Serinibacter salmoneus: one gene and its partner. The protein of the gene in region 1 binds, or shares a complex with, the protein of each later gene. Links are inferred from orthologs where the notes say so. Each region holds a gene or a part of one and is shown in the gene's direction. Other genes may lie near its edges. The genes, in order: ATL40_RS00520 and trxA.

Evidence for each region.
Region 2: the proteins of ATL40_RS00520 (region 1) and trxA are in contact, whole or in part, in an NMR structure (PDB 2IPA), measured with the Bacillus subtilis proteins. The link is inferred for Serinibacter salmoneus from one-to-one orthologs.

What each region holds. Positions count from the first base shown.
Region 1 is NZ_PDJD01000001.1:150,023-161,278, reverse strand. The notes cover bases 5,071-7,867. They hold ATL40_RS00520 (arsenate reductase ArsC), read left to right. Parts: upstream 5,071-6,142; coding sequence 6,143-6,592; downstream 6,593-7,867. Other genes in these bases: ATL40_RS14615 (glycoside hydrolase family 16 protein), read left to right, coding at 7,434-7,867; ATL40_RS00525 (metalloregulator ArsR/SmtB family transcription factor), read left to right, coding at 5,071-6,058. Also shown: ATL40_RS00555 (5'-methylthioadenosine/adenosylhomocysteine nucleosidase), read right to left, coding at 12-743; ATL40_RS00550 (phosphatase PAP2 family protein), read left to right, coding at 776-1,405; ATL40_RS00545 (DUF6992 family protein), read right to left, coding at 1,402-1,899; ATL40_RS00540 (LURP-one-related/scramblase family protein), read left to right, coding at 2,061-2,612; trxB (thioredoxin-disulfide reductase), read left to right, coding at 2,772-3,887; arsB (ACR3 family arsenite efflux transporter), read left to right, coding at 3,884-5,023; more of ATL40_RS00525, read left to right, coding at 5,045-5,070; more of ATL40_RS14615, read left to right, coding at 7,868-8,147; ATL40_RS00510 (exo-beta-d-1,3/1,6-glucosidase), read right to left, coding at 8,234-10,510; ATL40_RS00505 (ABC transporter permease), read right to left, coding at 10,507-11,256. UniProt on the Bacillus subtilis protein: Catalyzes the reduction of arsenate [As(V)] to arsenite [As(III)]. In vitro, can dephosphorylate para-nitrophenyl phosphate (pNPP).
Region 2 is NZ_PDJD01000001.1:3,076,046-3,087,326, reverse strand. The notes cover bases 5,167-7,988. They hold trxA (thioredoxin), read left to right. Parts: upstream 5,167-6,325; coding sequence 6,326-6,652; downstream 6,653-7,988. Other genes in these bases: ATL40_RS13735 (D-alanine--D-alanine ligase family protein), read left to right, coding at 7,950-7,988; ATL40_RS13740 (aminotransferase-like domain-containing protein), read left to right, coding at 6,649-7,950; trxB (thioredoxin-disulfide reductase), read left to right, coding at 5,266-6,276. In the rest of the region: ATL40_RS13760 (DUF6049 family protein), read left to right, coding at 1-1,464; ATL40_RS13755 (lipid II flippase MurJ), read left to right, coding at 1,464-5,141; more of ATL40_RS13735, read left to right, coding at 7,989-8,897; ATL40_RS13730 (ParB/RepB/Spo0J family partition protein), read right to left, coding at 8,964-10,214; ATL40_RS13725 (ParA family protein), read right to left, coding at 10,211-11,020. UniProt on the Bacillus subtilis protein: Participates in various redox reactions through the reversible oxidation of its active center dithiol to a disulfide and catalyzes dithiol-disulfide exchange reactions.

The sequences.
Region 1 (11,256 bases):
CCGTGGGAGTCTCAGGTCAGGCGGGCGAGCATCCCCAGCACCACGGCGCGGGCGTAGGGGGCCGCGACGTCCCCCACGAACCGCGTGTACTCCACGGAGGCGGCGTCGTCGGCCCGGTCGGAGACGGTGCGCGCCACCGCGAACGGCACCGACGCACTGCGGCACACCTGCGCCAGCGCCGCGCCCTCCATCTCCACGGCGAGCGCGTGCGGCAGCGCGTCGCGCAGCTCCTGGGAGGCGAGCGCGGAGCCGACGAACACATCACCGCTCACGATGAGCCCGGTGTGTCGGCGCGGCTCGGCGATCCCCAGGTCGGCGAGGTCGGTGCGGTGGCGCGCCACGACGTCGTCCGCGGAGTCCGCCAGGGCCGCGGTCAGCCGTGCATCCGGCTCGATGTCCACCACGCCGTCCACCTGCCAGCGCGGCAGGAGCGGGCGGGCATCGACGTCGTGCTGCAGCAACCGGTCGGCCACCACCACGTCCCCAGGGTGCACGCTCTCCCCCAGCCCGCCGGCGGTGCCGACCATGACCATGGCGTCCGCGCGCTCGCACAGCAGCGTCGCGGTCATCGCGGCCGCCACCTTCCCGACCCCGGATCGCGCCAGCACCACGGGTGCGCCGCCGAGGGTCCCGGTCCAGAACGAGCGTCCGATCACCCGCTCCTCGTGCACCTCCCCCTCGGACTGGGCGGTCTCGACGAGGGCGGCGAGCTCCTCCGGCATGGCGGCGACAACAGCAATCACGCGGATGAGCCTACGTGGGAGACTCGGGGACCATGTCGCAGCGCAGCCTCACCTGGATCGGCACCCTCGCGGTGCTGCTCGGCGTCGGGCTCGGGTTCCTGATCGAGATGGTCGACGGCGCAGGGGCCCCCCCGATCGACGTCGCCGCCGCGCAACTCGCCTCGGGCGTGCGCGACGCGGCGGGGTGGGCAACTCCCCCGGCGCGCGCCCTGAACGTGGTGGGCGGCGGGATCGTCGGCGTCGCGGTGGTGCCGCTGGCGGTGACACTCGCGCTGGCGGCTCGGCGCCGATGGTGGGCAGCGGCCACCTTCCTTCTGGCCAGTGCCGCCAGCGCCCTGGTGGTGCAGGCGCTGAAGTGGCTGTTCGACCGGGACCGCCCGCTGGACATGCTCGTGACCAGCGACGCGGGCTCCTTCCCCTCGGGGCACACCGCGAACGCCGCCACGCTGGCGATGCTCGCGTGGCTGGCGTGGCGGCGGTGGTGGGTCGCGACGATCGGGGTGGCCTGGGTGCTCGCGATGGCCGCGAGCCGCCTCGTGCTCAGCGTGCACTGGTTCACCGACGTGGTGGCCGGGGCGCTGATCGGCGCGGGTGTCGCGGCGCTCGTGGTGGCCGCGATGACGGCGCTGCGGCGGCGTTCCCCAGCCAAGCGCGGGACCTAGTCGGGTTCCTGCGCGATCAGAGCGAACCGCCAGGCGTATCGGGCGTCGAGCTGCAGCAGGTACAGGCCCTGCGCGATCACGGCGACGCCGTCCCCGTGGGCATCGGACAGGCGCGGATGCGCGCTTCGGGTGAGCCAGATGCCGGTGGCGAGGTAGCCGACGTCGAGTCCCGCGTTGATCAGCAGGGTGCGGCGCATCGAACGCGCCCGTCCCTTCTCGTCGGCCCCATCGGCCCGGTCGGCCCCGTCGGCCCCGTCGGCCACAGCCGCGCGGCGGGCGCGCCATGCGCCCACCCCGGCGATTGTGGCGTTCACTGCCGCCCACGCGACGGTCTGCCTCCCGAACCCGACGGCACCCGGCCGGGAGCGACGAGCGCCGATCAGCCAGGTCACGGCGCCGATTCCACCGGAGACCGCGGCGCCGGTCGCCAGTTCGCGCAGCAGGCACTGCTCGGTGGCGTGCGCATCGCCCATGACGTCCCCATCGATGCTCATGGCACGGAGCGTACGCCCGCGACCTCGCTGGGGACGGAGAATCCGCCCATCTCGGCGTGAGAGCGCGAGTACCGACCGCCTCTGACCTGGGCGAATCCTGGTCGCGTGGGCCGACGACACGGAATCCTCCGTCCGTAGCGAGGTCGTGCCAGGATCGGGGCATGGGGATCCTCGATCACGACGTCCTCGTCGTCGACCAGGTGACGGGCTTCATGAGCAACAACTTCGCCGTCTCGGACATGTCCGGCCGGCAGGTGGGTCACATCCACACCGAGGGCTCTGCGCTCGGACGGATGTTCGCGGGCAGCCGCGACTTCACGGTGGTGGACGAGACCGGGTGGGTGCTGCACCTGCACGACACCATGAACTGGTGGCGCGACCGGATGGAGATCCGCGACGGCGAGGGCATCGCGCTGGCCGAGGTGGTCAAGCGCCTGGCGTTCTTCCGCACCTCGTGCACTGTCACCCTGGACGGTTCCGCGCTCGACCTCACGGGCAGCCTGCGTGGGATGGACTTCACCCTCACCGGGCCGCGGGGGACCCTCGCCACCATCTCCCGGCAGTGGGCCGGGATCAGCCGGGCCTTCCTGGGCCGCAGCCGCTACGTGGTCAGCATGAGCCCCGATCTGAGCCACCGGGAGCGGCGCGCCCTCCTGGGGTCGGTGATCGCCCTGGACCTGATCCGCGCGAAAGAGAACATCAACGTGGGCTGACTGACCCAGCACCCGCCATCCGATCGGGTCCTCGTTCGGCACCCTCCTGGTGACCGTCCAGGCACGATTCGATGAACATCAATACAGCGCTTGCGCACCCGATCGATGACTGTCAATATAGACGCGGATCGATACTCACCGGATCGCACAAGGAGCCAGATGTCCACCCCATTCAACCCGTTCGCCGGGGCCTCGGCCCTGGGTGCCGTCTCCACACCGACCGACGATGCCGCTCCGGTGGACTCGGCCACCGTGGCCGCCACCCAGCGCAACCAGGACCCTGATGTGGTTCATGATGTGGTGATTGTGGGGTCGGGTCCGGCGGGGTATACCGCGGCGGTGTACGCGGCGCGGGCGCGGTTGGCGCCGATCGTGTTCGCCGGGAGTGTGAGCGCGGGTGGCGCGTTGATGAACACCACCGAGGTGGAGAACTTCCCCGGGTTCCCCGAGGGCATCCAGGGCCCGGACCTGATGGAGAACATGGCCGCCCAGGCCGAGAAGTTCGGCGCCGACATCCGCTTCGAGGACGTGGAGTCCCTCGACCTCACCAGCGATATCAAGACCCTCACCACCAGTGAGTCCGGCACCATCAAAGCCCGCGCGGTCATCCTGACCACCGGCTCGGCCTACCGCGAACTGGGCCTACCCGAGGAGAAGACCCTCTCCGGGCGTGGGGTCTCCTGGTGCGCCACCTGCGACGGGTTCTTCTTCCGCGACCAGGAGATCGCCGTGGTCGGCGGAGGCGACTCCGCCGTGGAGGAGGCCACCTTCCTGACCCGCTTCGCCTCCAAGGTCACCCTCATCCACCGCCGCGACGAACTGCGCGCCTCCCAGATCATGACCGAACGCGCCCTGGCCGACCCCAAGATCGAGATGGCCTGGAACAGCGAGATCATCGCCATCCACGGCACCGAGAAACTCACCGGCCTCACCCTGCGCGACACCACCACCGGCGCCACCCGCCACCTCGCGGTCACCGGCCTGTTCGAAGCCATCGGGCACCTACCGCGCACCGAACTCCTGCACGGCCAGGTCGACCTGGACGAGGAGGGCTACATCACCGTGGCCCACCCCACCACCCAGACCAACCTGCCCGGCGTCTTCGCCGCCGGCGACGTCGTGGACCACACCTACCGCCAAGCCATCACCGCCGCCGGCACCGGCTGCTCCGCCGCCCTGGACGCCGAACGCTACCTCGCCACCCTGCAGGCCGCCCCCGCCTCACCCGCCAACACCCAAGCCGCCCTCAACGCCACCACGGGAGCCTCTGCATGAACACCCCCCAGCCCGTCGGCATCTCCACGCCCAGCACCGCGAGCGATCCCGGAACGGCTGCGACCACCGCGCGGCTGTCCACCCTGGACCGCTGGCTGCCGGCCTGGATCGGCCTGGCAATGATCGGCGGCCTGCTGCTCGGCCGGTTCATTCCCGGAGTGTCGGACCTCCTGGCCAGCATGGAGGTGGGCGGGATCTCCATCCCGATCGCGCTGGGCCTGCTGGTGATGATGTACCCCGTCCTGGCCAAGGTGCGCTACGACCGGGTGGCCTCCGTGACCGGCGACAAGCGCCTCCTGATCAGTTCGCTGATGCTGAACTGGCTCGTCGGCCCCGCCCTGATGTTCACCCTGGCGTGGATCTTCCTGGCGGACCTGCCGGAGTACCGCACCGGCCTGATCATCGTGGGCCTGGCCCGCTGCATCGCGATGGTGGTGATCTGGAACGATCTGGCGTGCGGCGACCGGGAGGCCGCGGCCGTGCTGGTCGCGATCAACTCCGTGTTCCAGGTGCTCGCGTTCTCCCTGCTCGGCTACTTCTACCTCACGGTGCTGCCCGGCTGGCTGGGCCTGGACTCCCAGGGCCTGGACGTGTCGATGGGCGAGATCGCCCTGAACGTGCTGGTCTTCCTCGGCATCCCGCTGGTGGCCGGGTTCCTCTCCCGCATCATCGGCGAGCGGACCAAGGGTCGCGACTGGTACGAGGAGAAGTTCATCCCGACCGTCGGGCCCTGGGCGCTGTACGGCCTGCTGTTCACCATCGTGCTGTTGTTCGCCCTGCAGGGCGAGGCCGTCACCTCCAACCCGCTGGACGTGGCCCGCATCGCGCTGCCCCTGCTGGTCTACTTCGCGGTCATGTGGGCCATCGGGATGGTCACCGGGAAGGCCCTGGGCATGGGGTATGCCCGCTCCACCACGCTCGCGTTCACCGCAGCGGGCAACAACTTCGAGCTCGCCATCGCGGTGGCGATCGGCACCTTCGGTGCGGCCTCCGGCCAGGCCCTGGCGGGCGTCGTCGGCCCCCTCATCGAGGTGCCGGTCCTGGTGGGTCTCGTGTACGTCGCCCTGTGGGCCGGTCGGCGCTGGTTCGCGGGCGACCCGACGGCGCCCCGCGCCGTGATCCCCGAGGCCCGCTGAGCCCTGCCTGAGGAGGTGAGCATGACCACCATCGACGTCCCGATCGCGTCCGACGGCGTAGCCTCCCCGGCCACCGGGTTCGCCTTGGGCGAGGAGACGGCGGCTGTGTTGGCGCCGGTGTTGAAGGCGATGGCCGATCCGCTGCGGCTGCGGATGCTGTCCCACATCAGCGCCTCGCCCAGCGCGGAGGCGTGCGTCTGCGACCTGGCCGAGCTCACGGAGTTGTCCCAGCCGACCGTCTCCCACCACCTGAAGGTGATGCGGGAGGCGGGACTCCTGGCCACGCAGCGGCGTGGCACCTGGGTCTGGTACTCCCTCGCCCCGACGTATCGCGACGCCGTCACCCACCTGCTCAGTTCCTTCGCGCCCACCGTGGTGACCTCGAGGTGCGGCCCGGAGCACCCGCACGAGGTGCCCGAGGCGGACGAGGAGCTCGCGACCCTGGCCAAGGACCTCGCACGCGAGTTCCCGGCGTTGCCGGACGAGCTCGTGCTCGCCACCTGCCGGGAGTCCTTCGCGGGACTGGCTCGCTCCGCCGGTATCGGGGATGGCCTGTTCGCGGCGACCGCGCAGTTTGCCCGGCAGCGGCTGGAGGACCTCACCCGCGACCGCACCGGCTCCAGGCCACAGGTGTTGTTCGTGTGCGTGCAGAACGCGGGCCGCTCCCAACTCGCCGCGGCGATCGCGCGCAGCTACGCCGGCGATGCCGTGGTGGTCCGCTCCGCGGGCTCCACGCCCGCGGCACAGGTCCACCCCGGGGTGCAGGCGGTGCTCGACGACCTCGGCACCGCGCCGGAGGCCTTCCCCAAGCCACTGACCGACGACGCCGTGCGCGCCGCCGACGTCGTCATCACGATGGGCTGCGGCGACGTGTGCCCCATCGTCCCGGGCGTGCGGTACGAGGACTGGCAGGTCGGCGACCCGGCCCTGGCCTCCGAGGCCGGCGTGGCCGCCATCGCCGAGGACCTCGACAACCGGGTCCGCGCCCTGCTCGAAGATCTCACCCCGGACCTCGCGCTCCCCACCACGCAGTAGCGGCCCGACCACCCGCACCCGATCGACGTTCCCGACACCGCCACACCCGAGACCGCCGCACCCGAGACCCTTGGAGAACACCTCATGACCGAGAGCATCACTCCCGCCGAGACCGCCGAGACCGGCAAGCCCAGCGCCCTGTTCGTCTGCGTCCACAACGCGGGCCGCTCCCAGATGGCCGCGGGGTTCCTGCGGGCGCTGTCCGGCGGCGCTGTGGAGGTCCGCTCGGCCGGGTCCATGCCCGCCGAGCAGATCAACCCGGTGGCCGTGGAGGCGATGCTGGAGGTCGGCATCGACATCCGTGAGGAGAAGCCGAAGGTGCTGACCACCGAGGCCGTGCAGGCCTCCGACGTGGTCATCACCATGGGCTGCGGGGACGCCTGCCCCTACTTCCCCGGCAAGCGCTACCTGGACTGGAAGCTCGACGACCCGGCCGGTCAGGGCATCGACTCCGTCCGCCCGATCCGCGACGAGATCCGCACCCGCATCGAGGGACTGCTCGGGGAGATGGGCGTGGCGCCCGTCGCTCTCTGAGCCCTCCCACTCTGAGCCCTCCCACTAGCGCCGAGACCGTGCACGCCGCGGCGAGTCCGTGGCGGAATAGCACGGTCTCGGCGCGGCGGGCACGGTTTCGGCGCGGGTGTGATCGGACGCCGCCGCCCGCACATCGGTCCCCCCACCGGGAGCGGCGCGCTGGTAGTTTCGCATCGGATCGGACCGTTCGACGCCGTAGGGGGACCTTGCCGTGGCACCGTCACCCCACGTGCGTGTGCGCCGCCCCACTCGGGTAGCCGCGGGGGTGGGCATCGTGACGATCTCCGCGACCGCTGCCCTCGTGCTCGCCTCCGCCCTCGACGGGGCAGTGAGCAGCGAGAGCCGAGCAGGCCTGAGCGCCGCGGCCGCGGAGCGCGCACTCCAGGACCACCTGACCGCGCAGGCCCCACGCCCCCTCTCGCCGTCCCACGAGCCTGCCGCACCGGACCCGGAGCCACGCTCCACCACCCCGGGGGCGATCGAGGCCAGCCTTCTCCCCTCGCCCACCGCACACGCGCAACCCACCGCGCATGCGCAACCCACGGCGAGCAGTGACGGCGCGGAGACCGGCGAGCCCGCCGATGATCCATCGCCCGTCTCCCGCGCCGGGGCACCGCGTGAGGATGCCGCGCCCAGCACCCCGACGCCCAGCACCCCGACGCTCTCACCCGCGCCGCCCTCACCCGCGCCGCTGCCCGCACGACCGACGCCGCCACCCGTCGTGACGCCGTCACCCACCCCCAGCCCGTCACAAGAACCGACCCCAGACCCAGACCCAGACCCAGACCCAGACCCAGACCCGGGCCCCGACCCAGACCCCGATGCGCTGAGCATCACCGCCATGCCGATAGGCGACGTCGGGGACTGGGAGCAGATCTACGCCCAGGACTTCACCGAGTCCGTGGCGCGCGGCTCCTTCCTCACCTCGCGGTACACCGACCAGCTCCTCGCCTACGACGGGCCCGACACCTCGGGGAAGGGCCGCTACGACGCCGAGTCAGTGCTGTCGGTGCAGGACGGCCGGCTGACGTGGGACATCGGGACGCGCGACGGCGTGCCGCGGGTCGCGGGTGTGGCCGTGCGCCATCCCGGCACCGGGTGGGGCGAGCAGTACGGGCGCTACAGCTTCCGACTGCGCGCGGACGTGGCACCGGGGTACAAGGTCGTCGGGATCCTGTGGCCGGACAGCGACGACTGGGGCGAAGGAGAGATCGACTTCCCCGAGGTCAACGAGCTGACCGGGGAGGAGACGATCTACGCCAACCGGTTCCGACCAGGCTCAGGCGCGGGCGCCCCGGGGGCCGCCGAGCGTTTCACCACCGACGTGCCGCTCGCCGGCACCGGCTGGCACACCGCCACGATCGAGTGGGCGCCCGATGCCCTCACCTTCCTGCTCGACGGCGAGGAGGTGGGCACCTTCACGGACGGCGTGCCGGACACCGCGTTCCACCTCGTGCTGCAGGTGGAGACGGAACTGTACGGCTCTGCGCCGGACCCGGGGACCAGCGGCCGCGTGGAGGTGGACTGGGTGACGATGTACGACTACGCGCCGTAGGACGAGACCCCACAAGAGCAGGCCCCACGCCGCGCGCGGCACATCCCGGCCGCAACGATCTGCGGCCGGGATGGCCCAGTGGCTTCTCAGGCGGGCAGTGCTTCGGTGCCCACGGTGAACCCCGCGCGCTGCAGGTCCTGGGTGCGCGAGGAGCGCCCGACCAGCAGTTCGAATGCGCCCGGTTCCACCACGCGCCGCCCCTGGGCATCCACGATCGTGCACTCGCGCACCGGCACCTCGATGCGCACCCGGGCGGCGGAGTGCGGCTCCACGACCACACGCCGGAACGCCTTGAGTTCCCGGTCCGTCCAACTCACGGAGGTCACGAGGTCGCAGACGTAGGCCTGCACCACCTCGTGGGCGGGACGATCGCCGTCGTTGTGGACCGTGATCTCCGCCACCAGGGTGTCCTCGAGGCCGACCTGCTCCCGCTCCAGCGTGAGATCGCTGTAGCGCACAGTCGTGTACCCGATGCCCTGCCCGAAGGCGTACGCCGGCGCCTGGGTGAGGTCCGCGTAGCGGTTACCGTGTTGGCCACGGATCTGGTTGTAGTAGGTGGGCTGCTGTCCGGCGTGCCGGGCGAAGGAGAGCGGGAGTCGCCCCGCGGGCTCGATGGCACCGAACACCAGTTCCGCCACGGCGCGGCCACCCTGCATCCCCGGGTTCGCCGCCCAGATCAGGGCCGCGGCCTGCTCCAGGCAGCGCGGCAACACGGGCGGCTTGGAGGCCACCAGCACCACGACCACCGGCGTCCCGGTCTCCACCAGGGCCTCGAGCATGGCAACCTGACCGCCCAGGAGTTCCAGCGTCGCGGTCGAGCGGCCCTCGCCGACCGTCTCGATGCGGTCCCCGACCACCGCGACGACCACATCGGCCTCGCGCGCGGAGGCGACCGCCTCGTCGATCAGTTGAGGGTCGGGCTCGGCCGGGACCACGATCGGGGGTCGAGGCTGACCATCCGGGAAGTGGGTGCCCTCCGGGTCCGCAGCGAGGGAGAGGATCTCCGCCCCCGGCGAGTAGGTCACGTCCGCATCGGCCGGCGCGATCGCCCGCAGCCCGTCCAGCACCGTGGTGATCATCTCGCGCGGCTGACCGTCCAGCCATCCGGCCTGCCCGCTGCCGCCGGCCCAGTCCCCGAGCTGGGTCTGTGCGTCATCGGCCAGCGGCCCCGCCACCGCGATCCGCAGGCCCGGCCGCGGGGTCAGGGGCAGGGTGCCGTCGTTCTCCAGCAGCACGAGGCTCTCGCGCGCCACCCGCAGGTTCAGTTCCGTGTGCTGCGCGGTCCCCACCACCGCGGCGACGTCCTCGCGGGGAAGCCGGGGGTTCTCGAAGAGCCCGAGCTCGAACTTCAGGGTGAGGATGCGCCGCACCGCCGGGTCCACCTCATCGGGCCGGAGCAAGCCGCGCTCCACCGCTTCCAGGGCGCCCTCGAAGAAGCCCGGGGTGGTCATCACGAGGTCGTTGCCCGCGCGGACCGCGGCCGCCGCGGCGTGGGCGTAGTCGGGCTGCACCTGCTGCTCCCAGACCATGCGGCCCACGTTGTCCCAGTCGGTGATGAGGGTGCCGGTGTAGTTCCACTCCCCGCGCAGCACCTCCGACAGGAGCCAGTCGTTGATCGTGATCGGCACCCCGTCCATGCTCTGGTAGCCGAGCATGAAGGTCCGGCAGCCCTCCCGGGCGACCCGCTCGAACGGCGGCAGGAACCACGACCTCAGCTTGCGCCGGGAGATGTCGGCCTCGGAGGCATCCCGTCCGCCCTGGGTCTCGGAGTACCCGGCGAAGTGCTTCGCGGTGGCCAGGATCGCCGTCGGGTCCTCCAGTCCCTCACCCTGGTAGCCGCGCACCATCGCCGAGGCCAACTCCCCGATCAGGTACGGGTCCTCCCCGAAGGTCTCGTTCACCCGGCCCCAGCGCAGGTCACGCGCGATGCACAGCACCGGGGAGAAGGTCCAGTGCACCCCGGTCGCGGCGACCTCCACGGCGGTGGCCCGGGCCACCTGCTCCACCAGGTCCGCGTTCCAGGTGCCGGCCATCCCCAGCTGCGTGGGGTAGATGGTGGCACCGGGCCAGAACGAGTGGCCGTGGATGCAGTCCTCACCCACCAGGAGCGGGATCTGCAGCCGGGTCTCCTGCGTGAGGCGGTGTGCCTGCAGCAGTCGCTCCTGCGAGGCGTGCAGGAGGGATCCGACGTGGCGTTCGTGCACGTGGTGGGTCAGGTCGTCGCGGGCGTCCAGTTGCAGCATCTGGCCGACCTTCTCGGGCAGTGTCATCCGCGCGAGCAGGTCCTCCACGCGCTCGGCGACGGACAGGTCGGTGTTGCGGTAGGCGGCGCTGCGGGTGTCGGGGCTGTGGACATCGGTCATGAGTCGCCCTCCGTTCGTGTGGTCGTGGGCTGGTCAGGGGGTGCGGCGATGCGCACGGTGGTGACGCTGCTGTTCGCGTCGATCCCGCGCTTGCGCAGGGCGCGGGATTGCTCACCGGCCGAGCGAAGTCGGGGGTTCACGTACTCGTCGATGCCGAAGTTGATCAGCGAGAGCGCGACCCCGAGGATCGCGATGCACAGACCCGCGGGGAGCCACCACCACCAGTAGGTGGGAAAGGCGCCGTTCTGCTGCGCCCAGAACAGGATGGTGCCCCAGTTCAGGTTCGAGATCGGGATGACGCCGATGAACGCCAGCGTGGTCAGGCCCAGCACCGCGGCCGTCACCGTGCCCACGAAGCTCGAGGCGATGATCGCCATGAGGTTCGGCAGCATCTCCACGAAGATGATGCGCCGCAGCGGTTCGCCGTTGGCGCGCGCCGCCTGGATGAAGTCACGGTTGCGCAGCGACATCGTCTGGGCTCGCAGCACACGGGCGCCCCACGCCCAGCCCGTGAAGGCGAGGACCGCGGCGATGACGATCAACGGGGGGTTCTGGTACTGGGAGGCGACGATGATGATGAGCGGCAGACCCGGGATCACGAGGAACACGTTCGTCACGGCCGAGAGCGACTCGCTGCGCCAGCCGCGGGTGTAGCCGGCGACCACACCGATGACCACGGCCACGAAGGTCGCGATGATGCCGGCGGTGAAGCCGACCACGAGCACCCCCCGGGTGCCGTACACGAT
Region 2 (11,281 bases), 2.9 Mb from region 1 along the record:
GAGTTGCTGACAGAGACGTTGATCCTCGGCGCCGGGACGCGCGAGGTCATCGCCCTGCCGTGGGCCGATGCGGACCTGACCGCCTTCGGGCTCTCCGGCGGCTCGGGCAGCACCGTGCTCTCGCAGGCGATCACCCGTGCCCGCGAGCAGATGGCGGACGTGGACCTGGAGGCCACCTCCGTGGTGTGGCCGGCGCCCGAGGGCGTCACCGCGGACCTGCTCGGGGATACCGCCGGCTCGACCGGCGCGGTCCTGACCGGGAGCATGGTGGAGGAACCGATGCTGGATCCGATCGTGGGCCCCGAAGCGGGGGCCGCGAGCGCCGATACGAGCGACACCCCACCGGCCTCGACACCCACGGCATTGGGGACCGTCGAGACCTCAGGCGGCCAGGTTCCCGTGCTGGTCGCCGACGCCTGGATCGGTGAGGTGATGGCCGGGGAGGTGCAGGACGCCGTCGCCGCGGGCACCACAGCAGAACTGGCCCAGCGGCAACTCCTGCTCGCGCAGACCGCCGTCATCACGCGGGAGGACCGCGAGCCTCAGGTCGTGCTCGCGGCGCTCGAGCGATCGACGGCCGGCGCGATGACCCCTGAGGACGCCCGATCGTTGGCGGATGCTGTGACCCACTTGTTCGAGGCGCCGTGGATCACCTCCTCCGGCGTCGCCGAGGCCCTACAGGACGGCGCCGCCGGTGCGACCGAGCCCACACCGGAGGCCTCGCAGGCGACCGGGGGTGAGCCGACGACCCCGGGATCCACCGACGCGCCGTCCGTCCGCACCGTCACGCTGCCCGAGACCACCACCGTGGACGTCACCGCGTTCCGCGCCCTGGCCTCCGGCATCGAGCACACTCGCAGCGATCTCTCCTCCCTCGCCTCCGCACTGGAACCCGCCGACGTGCTGACCCCGCCGGCCACCTGGGCCACAGCGGCGAGCGCGGCGGCATGGCGGGTGGCCGGGCAGAGCGGAACCGACGCGTTGGAGGCGGCGAACGGCGTGGTGGACACCCTCACCTCCCGGGTGAGCGTGAGCGTCCCGGAGAGCCAGGTGAACCTGCTCGCCGAAGAGAGCGCCGTGCCCGTGGTCGTCATCAACGACCTGGACGTCACGCTCACGGCGCGCATCGTCGTCGACCCCGAGGAGCAGTCGCTGCGCGCTCCGGAGGAGCCGCAGGTCACGCTCGCGCCGGGTGCGACCACCACGGTGCGCGTGCCGGTCGTCGCGATCGCGAACGGCACGACCCTGGTCGATGTCAGCCTCTACACCCCGGACGGTCTTCGCCTGGGTCAGGCGGAGACCTTTGAGATCCGCGTGCGGGCCGAGTGGGAGAGCCTCGGGATCGGCATCGTGGCTGCCGTGTTCGGGGTCCTGCTGGTGATCGGCATCCTGCGCGCCGCCCGTCGAGGACGCCGCCGCGCCGATGGACACGTCCCGCCGCGGCGGGCAGGAAGGAAGACCTGATGGCCGGCTCACGTGGGGGGATCGTCGGCGCGAGCGCCACCATGTTCTCCGGGACGGCGGTCAGCCGCGCCCTGGGTTTCGTGCGCACCGCGCTCCTGGCGGCCGCCCTGACCACCATCGGTGGTGCCGCGAACAGTTTCGCGGTGGCCAACACCCTGCCCAACGTGGTCTCCATGCTGCTGGCCACCGGCGTGCTGAACGCGGTCATCGTCCCGCAGCTGGTCCGCGCGGCGCGGCTGCCGGACGGCGGTCAGGACTACACCAACCGGCTGCTCACCGTGGCGGGGGTCGCCCTCGCCGTGGTCACGGTGATCCTCACCCTGGGTGCCGCCCTCCTCGTGGACCTCTACGCCCTGCGATTCGACCCCGCATGGCTCCCCGTCGCGTACGCGTTCGCGTACTGGTGTCTCCCGCAGGTGTTCTTCTACGGCCTGTACACGCTGCTTGGCCAGGTGCTCAACGCCCGGAAGGTGTTCGGGCCGTACATGTGGGCCCCGGCGCTGAACAACGTCGTCGCCATCGCCGGGCTCGCCGTCTACCTCGCCACGTTCGGACGCATGCCACCCGAGCTGATCGCCGCCGGTGAGTTCGGGGCGGACCGGATCCTCCTCCTGGGGGGAACGGCCACGCTGGGGGTCGCGCTCCAGGCCTTGATTCTCATCATCCCGTTGTACCGCTCCGGCTTCCGGTATCGCCCGGCGTGGGGCTTCGAGGGTCTGGGCACCGCCAGCCGGGTCGCCATGTGGTCCTTCGCGCAGCTCGTGGTGGGGCAGCTCGCCTTCCTCGTGGTCTCCAACGTGGTCAACGCCGCCGGCGCCTACACCGACCCGGACATCGACCGCTACGTCGCCGGCAAGGCCGTCTACGACCTCGCGTTCCTGGTGGTGATGCTCCCGCAATCGCTCATCGTGGTCTCACTCGTCACCGCGATGTTCACCAGGATGTCGGAGAAGGCGGCCGCGGCGGACGCCGCCGGTGTCCGTGGTGACCTCTCCCTCGCCCTGCGCACCGTTGCGGTCTTCACCGTGCCGGCCGCGGTCATCCTGATGGTCACCGGCACCGGAGTAGCTCGCGTGATGACCCTGGCCGTGCAGACCGTCGAGACCGACGCGCTGGCCGGAATCGTCGTCGCGACCCTGGCGATCGGACTGCCGTTCCTGGGCTTCTGGACCGTGGTGCAACGCGTGCACCTGTCCTACCAGGACGCACGCGCCGTCTTCATGCTGCAGATCCCGATGGCGGTGGTGCAGGTCGCCATCGTGGCCGTCGGCCCGTTCTTCCTCCCCCCGGAGGTCTGGGTGGCCTGGGCGGGTCTCGGCATCAGCGTGTCCTACGCGGTCGGTGCCGTCCTGGGCTACCGCCGCCTGCGTCGCCGACTGGGGCGGGTGGACGGCCGCCGGGTGCTGCGCACCCACCTACGCCTGCTCCTGGCGACCGTACCTGCATTCATGGTCGGCCTGCCCCTGATGATCTGGGTCATCGGGCCCTGGAGCCTCGTGGTCAGCATGACGCGGCTCGCCGTCGTCATGATCCTCATGCTGGCGCTCTACCTGTGGACGGCGCGGCTGCTGCGCATCGAGGAGACGCACGTGCTCATGGCGCGTCTGGCCTCCATTGGCCGCCCTCTACTGGCGCGGGTGCTTACCATGATCCCGGGAGCGCGTACCAGCGCGCGTGGCACCACACAGCAGGGAGGGGACCGGTTGGGTTCCACCGACTCGGTAGAGACCGGGATGCTCCTGGCCGATCGCTACCGCGTCGGTCAGGAGGTCGGCACCGGTGCCTCCGGTGTGCGCCGGTGGCGCGGTCGCGACACCATCCTGGAACGGCCCACCGATGTGCTGTCCGTCTCCGGCCCGCACACCGCGAACGTGTTGGACTCCGCGCGCCGCGCCGCACTGGTCTCGGACGCCCGCCTCCCACGCATCATGCGCGTCGGCGAGTTCGACGGCACGGGCTACATCGTCACCGACCCCACCCCCGGGACCACACTGGCGCAGATCCTCGAGCAGGGACCACTCAGCACCGCCGTCGCTCGCTCCATCGCCGGGGAGGTCGCCGGCGCGCTGGAGGCCGGGCGTCGCCGCGGTGTGCACCACCTGGCCCTGGACACGCACAAGGTGGCCCTCACCAGCGCCGGCGCGGTGCGGGTGGCGGGCCTCGGTGTGGACAGCGTGGCCGCCGGTCAGACCACTGCTCCCGGTGGGATCGACGCCTCGGCGTTCGATGCGGCTGCGGTCATCGCCCTGCTGCGCGAGATGCTCGGTGCGCAGCCCGACGACGAGGCGCAGGCGTTGCTCGCGACCCTCCCCGAGCATCCACGCACCTGCTCACAGATCGTGGTCGCCTTGGCCCCGTGGCACCCCGTGCCGGACCTCGCACACCTCCTGGGTACCGACGCCGAGCCGGGGAGGGAGAATCAGGATCCCGAGCCCTCCGACTCGGCCGCAGACTCATCCGGGTCGGCCGCACCGAGCGCGGAGGCAGCGGCGGAATCGGAAGCGGCCGGGGAGGACCGGACCGAGCAGCGACGCGATACGTGGCTGGAGGACGAGGAGGTCGCCGAGGCGGTCGAGCGTGACCTGATCGCCGACACCGGCGAGCTCAGCGCGATCGCGCCGACGTGGCGACCACCGCTGCAGGAGATCACCGAGCCGCCGGCGGCGTTCGACGACGTGATCGGCACCGCGACCCTCTCCGACGGTGCCGATGAGGCCGACGGGGCCGACGAGGCCGATGGGGCCGACGAGGCAGCCGCACGAGAGCCCGGGAGCACTGCGGACGGCGCAGGAACCGTGGCTCCGGAGACGTCGGGGTCCATACCCGCGACGGGCTTCTGGCGACGCCTCGACGCCGTGATCCCGGCGGCCGATCGTGAGCTGGGGTACGGGGGCACGCAGTCACCCGCCGCGGTGGACGACACGGAGCCCGATGCCGCACAGGACGCCACTCCCGGCTCCCAGCAGGAGACGCCCCACGCCCCGGACACCTCCCGGTGGACGGTGCCCGCACCCGCCTCGTTCGCGGCGGCACCCGGGTTCGCCGAGGCAGCGTTCGGCGACCACGAGGTGGAGGCCGCTCCTGCGCGACACACCTCCGGGGAGGGCATCTCGGCCGTCGCCGCGGTTGCCGGCGGCCTGATCGATGGCGCCCGCCGCTCCTCCTCATCGGGCGAGGAGGAGGGTGCCGCACCCTCCCCGGCGTCGGGCGCGCCCATGGCTCCCGCGCTGGACACGGCCGTTGCGCCGGGGATCGACTCGGCGCCGGGCGACGCCGCCGATCCCGCGGAACCGGACCACACCACACCCAGCGACCCGGCTCCGGCAGTCGCCGAGAACGTGACGCCACAGCCCGCGTCCTACCCACCGCCCGCGCGCGCCGAGGAGGTCGTGGAGGAACCTCGACTGCCGGAGCACCAGGACGCCGACGAGATGGACCGCCCCTGGGGCGCCGTGAACGCGACACCCTGGGTGCTGCTGATCGTGGCTGTCGGTGTGCTGTGGGTGCTGTGGGCCGCGATCGGCTCGCTGGTGGATGCGGCACGCACGGGGCAGGCCGACTCGGCGCCCGCCTCGAGCGTGCAGGTGGACCCCACCGAGCCACAGGCCGGGGAACAGGGCGACGCCCACGATGCGCTACCCGCCCCGGGTGACATCCCGCCATTCCTGTTCTCCTGATCACCTCCGGGCACCCCGTTCCACCCGGGTCGCATCCCGTGGGCGGCGTGAACCGGGAGGCGGGAACAAGACCGCCACATCCGGGGTTGTCCCCCGCGAGCACTGACTACCAAGGAGTGAGGCCATGACCACGCAGACCGAACAGATCCATGACCTGGTGATTGTGGGGTCGGGTCCGGCGGGGTATACCGCGGCGGTGTACGCGGCGCGGGCGCGGTTGGCGCCGATCGTGTTCGCCGGGAGCGTGACGGCTGGTGGCGCGTTGATGAACACCACCGAGGTGGAGAACTTCCCCGGGTTCCCCGAGGGCATTCAGGGCCCGGACCTGATGGAGAACATGGCCGCCCAGGCCGAGAAGTTCGGCGCCGACATCCGCTTCGAGGACGTGGAGTCCCTCGACCTCACCAGCGATATCAAGACCCTCACCACGAGTGAGTCCGGCACCATCAAGGCCCGCGCGGTCATCCTGACCACCGGATCGGCCTACCGCGAACTGGGCCTACCCGAGGAGAAGACCCTGTCGGGGCGTGGGGTCTCCTGGTGCGCCACCTGCGACGGGTTCTTCTTCCGCGACCAGGAGATCGCCGTGGTCGGCGGTGGCGACTCCGCCGTGGAGGAGGCCACCTTCCTGACCCGCTTCGCCTCCAAGGTCACCCTCATCCACCGCCGCGACGAACTGCGCGCCTCCCAGATCATGACCGAACGCGCCCTGGCCGACCCCAAGATCGAGATGGCCTGGAACAGCGAGATCATCGCCATCCACGGCACCGAGAAACTCACCGGCCTCACCCTGCGCGACACCACCACCGGCGCCACCCGCCACCTCGCGGTCACCGGCCTGTTCGAAGCCATCGGGCACCTACCGCGCACCGAACTCCTGCACGGCCAGGTCGACCTGGACGAGGAGGGCTACATCACCGTGGCCCACCCCACCACCCAGACCAACCTGCCCGGCGTCTTCGCCGCCGGCGACGTCGTGGACCACACCTACCGCCAAGCCATCACCGCCGCCGGCACCGGCTGCTCCGCCGCCCTGGACGCCGAACGCTACCTCGCCACCCACCACGCCACCCCCGTCGGGGACACTCCCGCGGCGACCAGTGGACGCGAGGAGTCGCTGACCGGCGTAGTCTGAGGGCTTGCGGTCCGGCCCGCACCGTTCCCATGCCCCTCTGAGGAGAGTTGTGAGTAGCGTTCTCCAGGTCACAGACGACACGTTCGACGAGTTGGTCCTGCAGGCACCCGGAGTGGTGCTCGTGGACCTGTGGGCGCCATGGTGTGGCCCGTGCCGCCAGATGGAGCCGGTGATCGAGGAGCTCTCGCGCGAGCTGACCGGCGTGACCGTGGCGAAACTGAACACGGATGACAACCCCGGCGCCACCGCGTCGCTGCAGATCACCTCGATCCCCACGCTGCTGATCTACTCCCGCGGGGAGTTGGTGAAGACTCTCGTCGGCGCCCGACCCAAGGCCGCCATCCGCGACGCGCTCCAAGAGTACGCGGCGGTGTGAGCGTGACCGAGTCCCCCCGCGGCACACGCCTGGACCCCTGGCACGGCTCCTATGCGGCCCGCACCCAGGGTATGCGAGCCTCCGAGATCCGCTCGCTGTTCGCCGTCGCGAACCGCCCCGAGGTGGTGTCGCTTGCCGGCGGGATGCCCAACCTGGCGGACCTGCCGATGGAGCGCTACGCCGACACGATCGCGCAGATGCTGCGCATGCACGGGAGCCGCGCGCTGCAGTACGGCTCGGGCCAGGGCGAGGTGGAACTGCGTGAGCGCATCACCGAGGTGATGTCCCTGGAGGCCGTCAACGCCCACCCGGACGACGTGGTGGTGACCACGGGGTCCCAGCAGGCACTCGACCTACTGGCGCGGATCTTCCTGGATCCGGGTGACGTGGTGGTCGCCGAGGCCCCGAGTTACGTGGGCGCACTCGGTGTGTTCCGTGCCTACGAGGCGGACGTGGTCCACACCCCGATGGACGACGAGGGGTTGGTGCCGGAGGCGTTCGAGGAGACCCTCTCGCGGCTGAAACGCGAGGGTCGCCGGGTGAAGGTGTTGTACACGATCCCGAACTTCCAGAATCCCGGGGGCGTCACGATGTCACTGGCGCGGCGTCATGCCGTGATCGAGGTCGCGCGGCGCCACGGGGTGCTGATCCTCGAGGACGACCCCTACGGCCTCCTCAGCTTCGACGGCGAACCGCTCCCGGCCATGGCTTCCATCGCCCCGGACGACGTGGTGTTCCTCGGGTCCTTCTCCAAGACCTTCGCCCCCGGGTACCGCGTGGGGTGGGCCCACGCCCCGCACGCCATCCGCGAGAGGTTGGTGCTGGCGAACGAGTCCGCCATCCTGTGCCCGTCCAACGCGTCGCAGTTGAGCGTGGCGGCCTACCTCGCCAACTTCGACTGGCGTGCCCAGATCAAGGACTTCCGGGTGATGTACGCGGAGCGGCGCGACGCGCTGGTCTCCGCGCTGGCGGAATACATCCCGAATGCGTCCTGGACCACCCCGGAGGGCGGCTTCTTCGTCTGGGTGAGACTCCCGGCCGGATTGGACGCCCGGGAAATGCTGCCACGCGCGGTCACCGCACGCGTGGCGTACGTGCCGGGGACTGCGTTCTTCGCCGACGGCGCTGGCTCCACGCACATGCGGCTCTCCTTCTGCTACCCGACTCCGGAGCGCATCGTGGAGGGGGTGCGCCGCCTGGCCGGTGTGGTCAACGCCGAGGCGGACCTGGTCGCGATGTTCGGTTCCACGCAGCAGCACCCCCACGGGCTGGACGCCCCGGCCACGGGGACGACCTGATGGGCGCGACGAACATGGACGTACTGATCCTCGCGGGTGGGCTCTCCCATGAGCGGGAGGTCTCGCTCCGGTCGGGACGGCGCGTAGCCGATGCCCTCATCGACGCCGGTGCCTCGGTACACGTCAGCGACGTGGACGGGGAGATCCTTGGACTCATCGATTCGCTTCGACCCGATGTGGTCTGGCCGTTGCTCCACGGAGCGACGGGTGAGGACGGCTCGCTGCGTGACCTGTTGGAACTGCTCGGCGTGCCCGCGGTGGGCAGCGACGCCGCGGCCTCGCGCCTGGCCTGGAGCAAGCCCGTCTCGAAGTCCCTGCTGGCCCGCGAGGGGATCAGCACGCCCGCCTCGGTGAGCCTGCCGCAGGCCGTGTTCCGGGAGGTGGGGGCACGCGCCGTGCTGGAACGGGTCGTGGAACGCCTCGGCCTTCCCCTCGTGGTGAAGCCGGCCAAGGGCGGATCGGCGCTGGGGGTCTCCGTGGTCCACGAGGCCGCCTCCCTCCCACAGGCCATGGTGACCTGCTTCTCCTACGGCGATGTCGCGCTCATCGAGCGGTACGTCACGGGTGTGGAGGTCGCGGTGTCCGTGGTCGATCTCGGCGACGGTCCGCAGGCACTGCCTGCCGTGGAGATCGTGGTGGACGACGGTCCCAACGACTACGACGCCCGGTACACCACGGGGCGTACGGAGTTCTTCGCACCCGCTCGTCTGAGCGCGGAGGCCGCTCGGGAGGCCGGGCGGGTCGCCGTCACCGCACATCGCTCGCTCGGACTGCGTGGCCTCTCGCGCACCGACCTGATCCTCGACGACGCGGGGACGGCCTGGTTCATCGACGTCAACAGTGCGCCTGGGATGACGGAGACGTCTCTGTTCCCGCTCGCCGCGGAGACCGCCGGCTATCGGCTCCCTGAGCTGTACTTGAGGATGGCTCGGGCCGCGCACCCCTGAGCAACAGCGGGAGACCGCCGGCCGTGCGGTGCCACCTCGTGGCAGCGCACGGCGGCGGTGCGTGTGTCAGGCGCCGGTGTCCTGGTTCAGGCGTTGGGTCTCCTCGGGTGCGAGCGCGTCCATGATCCTGGTCAGATCGTCGAGGTTCGCGAACTCGATCGAGATCTTGCCCTTGCGCTGCCCCAGATTGACCTGGACCTTGGTGTCCCAGCGGTCCGAGAGCCGCCGTCCAAGGCCGGCGAGCGCTTCGGTGTGTGCACCCACCCGAGGACGCCGCCGGAGTTCCGGACGCACGGGGTCATCGTCACCCAGCGCCACGATCTCCTCGGTGGCCCGCACGCTGAGGCCCTCGGCCACGATCCGGTGGGCCAGGTTCTCCATCGAGGTCGGGTCGGTCAGTCCGAGCAGCGCCCGAGCGTGACCCGAGGAGAGAACGCCCGCTGCAACGCGTCGCTGTACTGCCGGCGGCAGCCGCAGCAGACGTAGCGTGTTGGAGATCTGGGGCCGGGAGCGAGCGATGCGGCGCGCCAGTTCCTCATGGGTGCATCCGAAGTCCTCGAGGAGCTGCGCATAGGCGGCAGCCTCCTCCAACGGGTTCAACTGCGCCCGGTGAAGGTTCTCCAAGAGGGCATCGCGCAGGAGGTCGGTGTCGGTGGTCTCCCGGATGATGGCGGGGACGGTCGTCGCACCCGCAAGGCGACTGGCGCGCCATCGGCGCTCACCCATGATGAGTTCATAGCCCGTGGCGCCGGCGCGGACGACGACGGGTTGCAGCACTCCGACCTCGCGGATCGAGGCGGCGAGTTCGGCGAGGTCGTCCTCGTCGAAGACTGTGCGCGGCTGGTGCGGGTTCGGGACGATCGAGTCCAGCGGCAGTTCGGCGAAGGACGCTCCCGGGACCGGCGCCAACTCCACGGTCTGGTTCTCCCGCACATCGTCCGGCGAGCGCCTCGGGGCCGGATGCTCGATCGGGGCGTGGGAGAGGGCGATGCCCTCCGACTCGGTGTCCACTGCCGAGCGCAGGTCGGCGTTCGCCGCCTCGTAGTGCTCGGGTCCCACCCCATCGAGTCGTCGGGCGCGATCGGTCGTCAGGTCGGTCGCGGGATAGTGGCCCGCGACCGCCGCCTGGGCGCTCGAGTCCTGGGAAGTTGTCCCATCGGAGGATTCGACCACTTTGGTTGGGCCGTCCGTGGCGGTCTCCGAGGGCGCGGCAACGGTGCGAGGAAAGAACACGTCGACGGGCCGATTCGTCGCGGGACCGTTCGGAATGAGCGCCCCCAGGCCGCGGCCCAGGCCGGTGCGTCGCTTGTCACTCATCGGTGGCTCTCCGTAGTCGCGGCTGCGGCGCCGCGGTCGCTGAGTTCTCGGGCAGCCTGCAGGTAGGCGAGCGCCCCGGAGGAGGAGGGGTCGTACGTCATCACAGTCTGGCCGTAGCTCGGTGCTTCCGAGATCCGCACGGACCGAGGGATGACGGCGCTGAGCGTCTCGTTCGGGAAGTGGCCACGGACCTCTCCCGCGACCTCGCGGGCCAGGTTCGTGCGGGTGTCGCTCATGGTGAGGAGGATCGTCGACACCGTCAGTTCGGGGTTGAGGTGCCCCTTGATGAGCTCGATGTTGTTCAGCAACTGGCTCAGACCCTCCAGCGCGTAGTACTCGCACTGGATCGGGATGAGGACCTCCGCGGCAGCGGTGAACGCGTTGACGGTCAGCAACCCGAGGCTGGGCGGGCAGTCGATGAACACGTAGTCCAGGCGTGGGAGGCCCTGCTCGTCACGCCACCGCAGGTACTCGGCGAGAGCTGTACGGAGGCGATACTCGCGACCCTCCAAGGAGACGAGTTCGATCTCGGCACCGGAGAGATCGACTGTCGCCGGCACGCACCACAGGCTCTCGAGGGCTCCCGAGACCGTCACGGCGTCCTGCATCGGCACCTCGCCGAGCAGCACGTCGTACGTGGACACCGTACCGGAGGGGTGCTCCACGCCGAGCGCCGTCGAGGCATTCCCCTGCGGGTCGTTGTCGATCACGAGGACTTCGAGGCCTGAGCGCGCCAGTGCTGCGGCGATGTTCACGGTCGTCGTCGTCTTGCCGACGCCGCCTTTCTGGTTCGCCACAGTAAACACGCGTGTAGATCGTGGTTTCTCGAACGTTCGTTCACTCAATGTGACCCGCCGCTGAGTGTCCCTGATCAGCTGCGCAGCCAGGGGGCTGTCCTCGTCGGCGGTCGGGAGGGACGAGATGAGCGCCTGCCGGCGCTCGGCGTCACTCAGGGAATCCGGCTTGGCTGCCGCCTGCTGCTCGGTCTCATGTGGCACCCGACCAGGATACGTCGTCGGCAGCGTCGGCACCGGAGCTACACGCCACATCGCACCACATCACCCGCG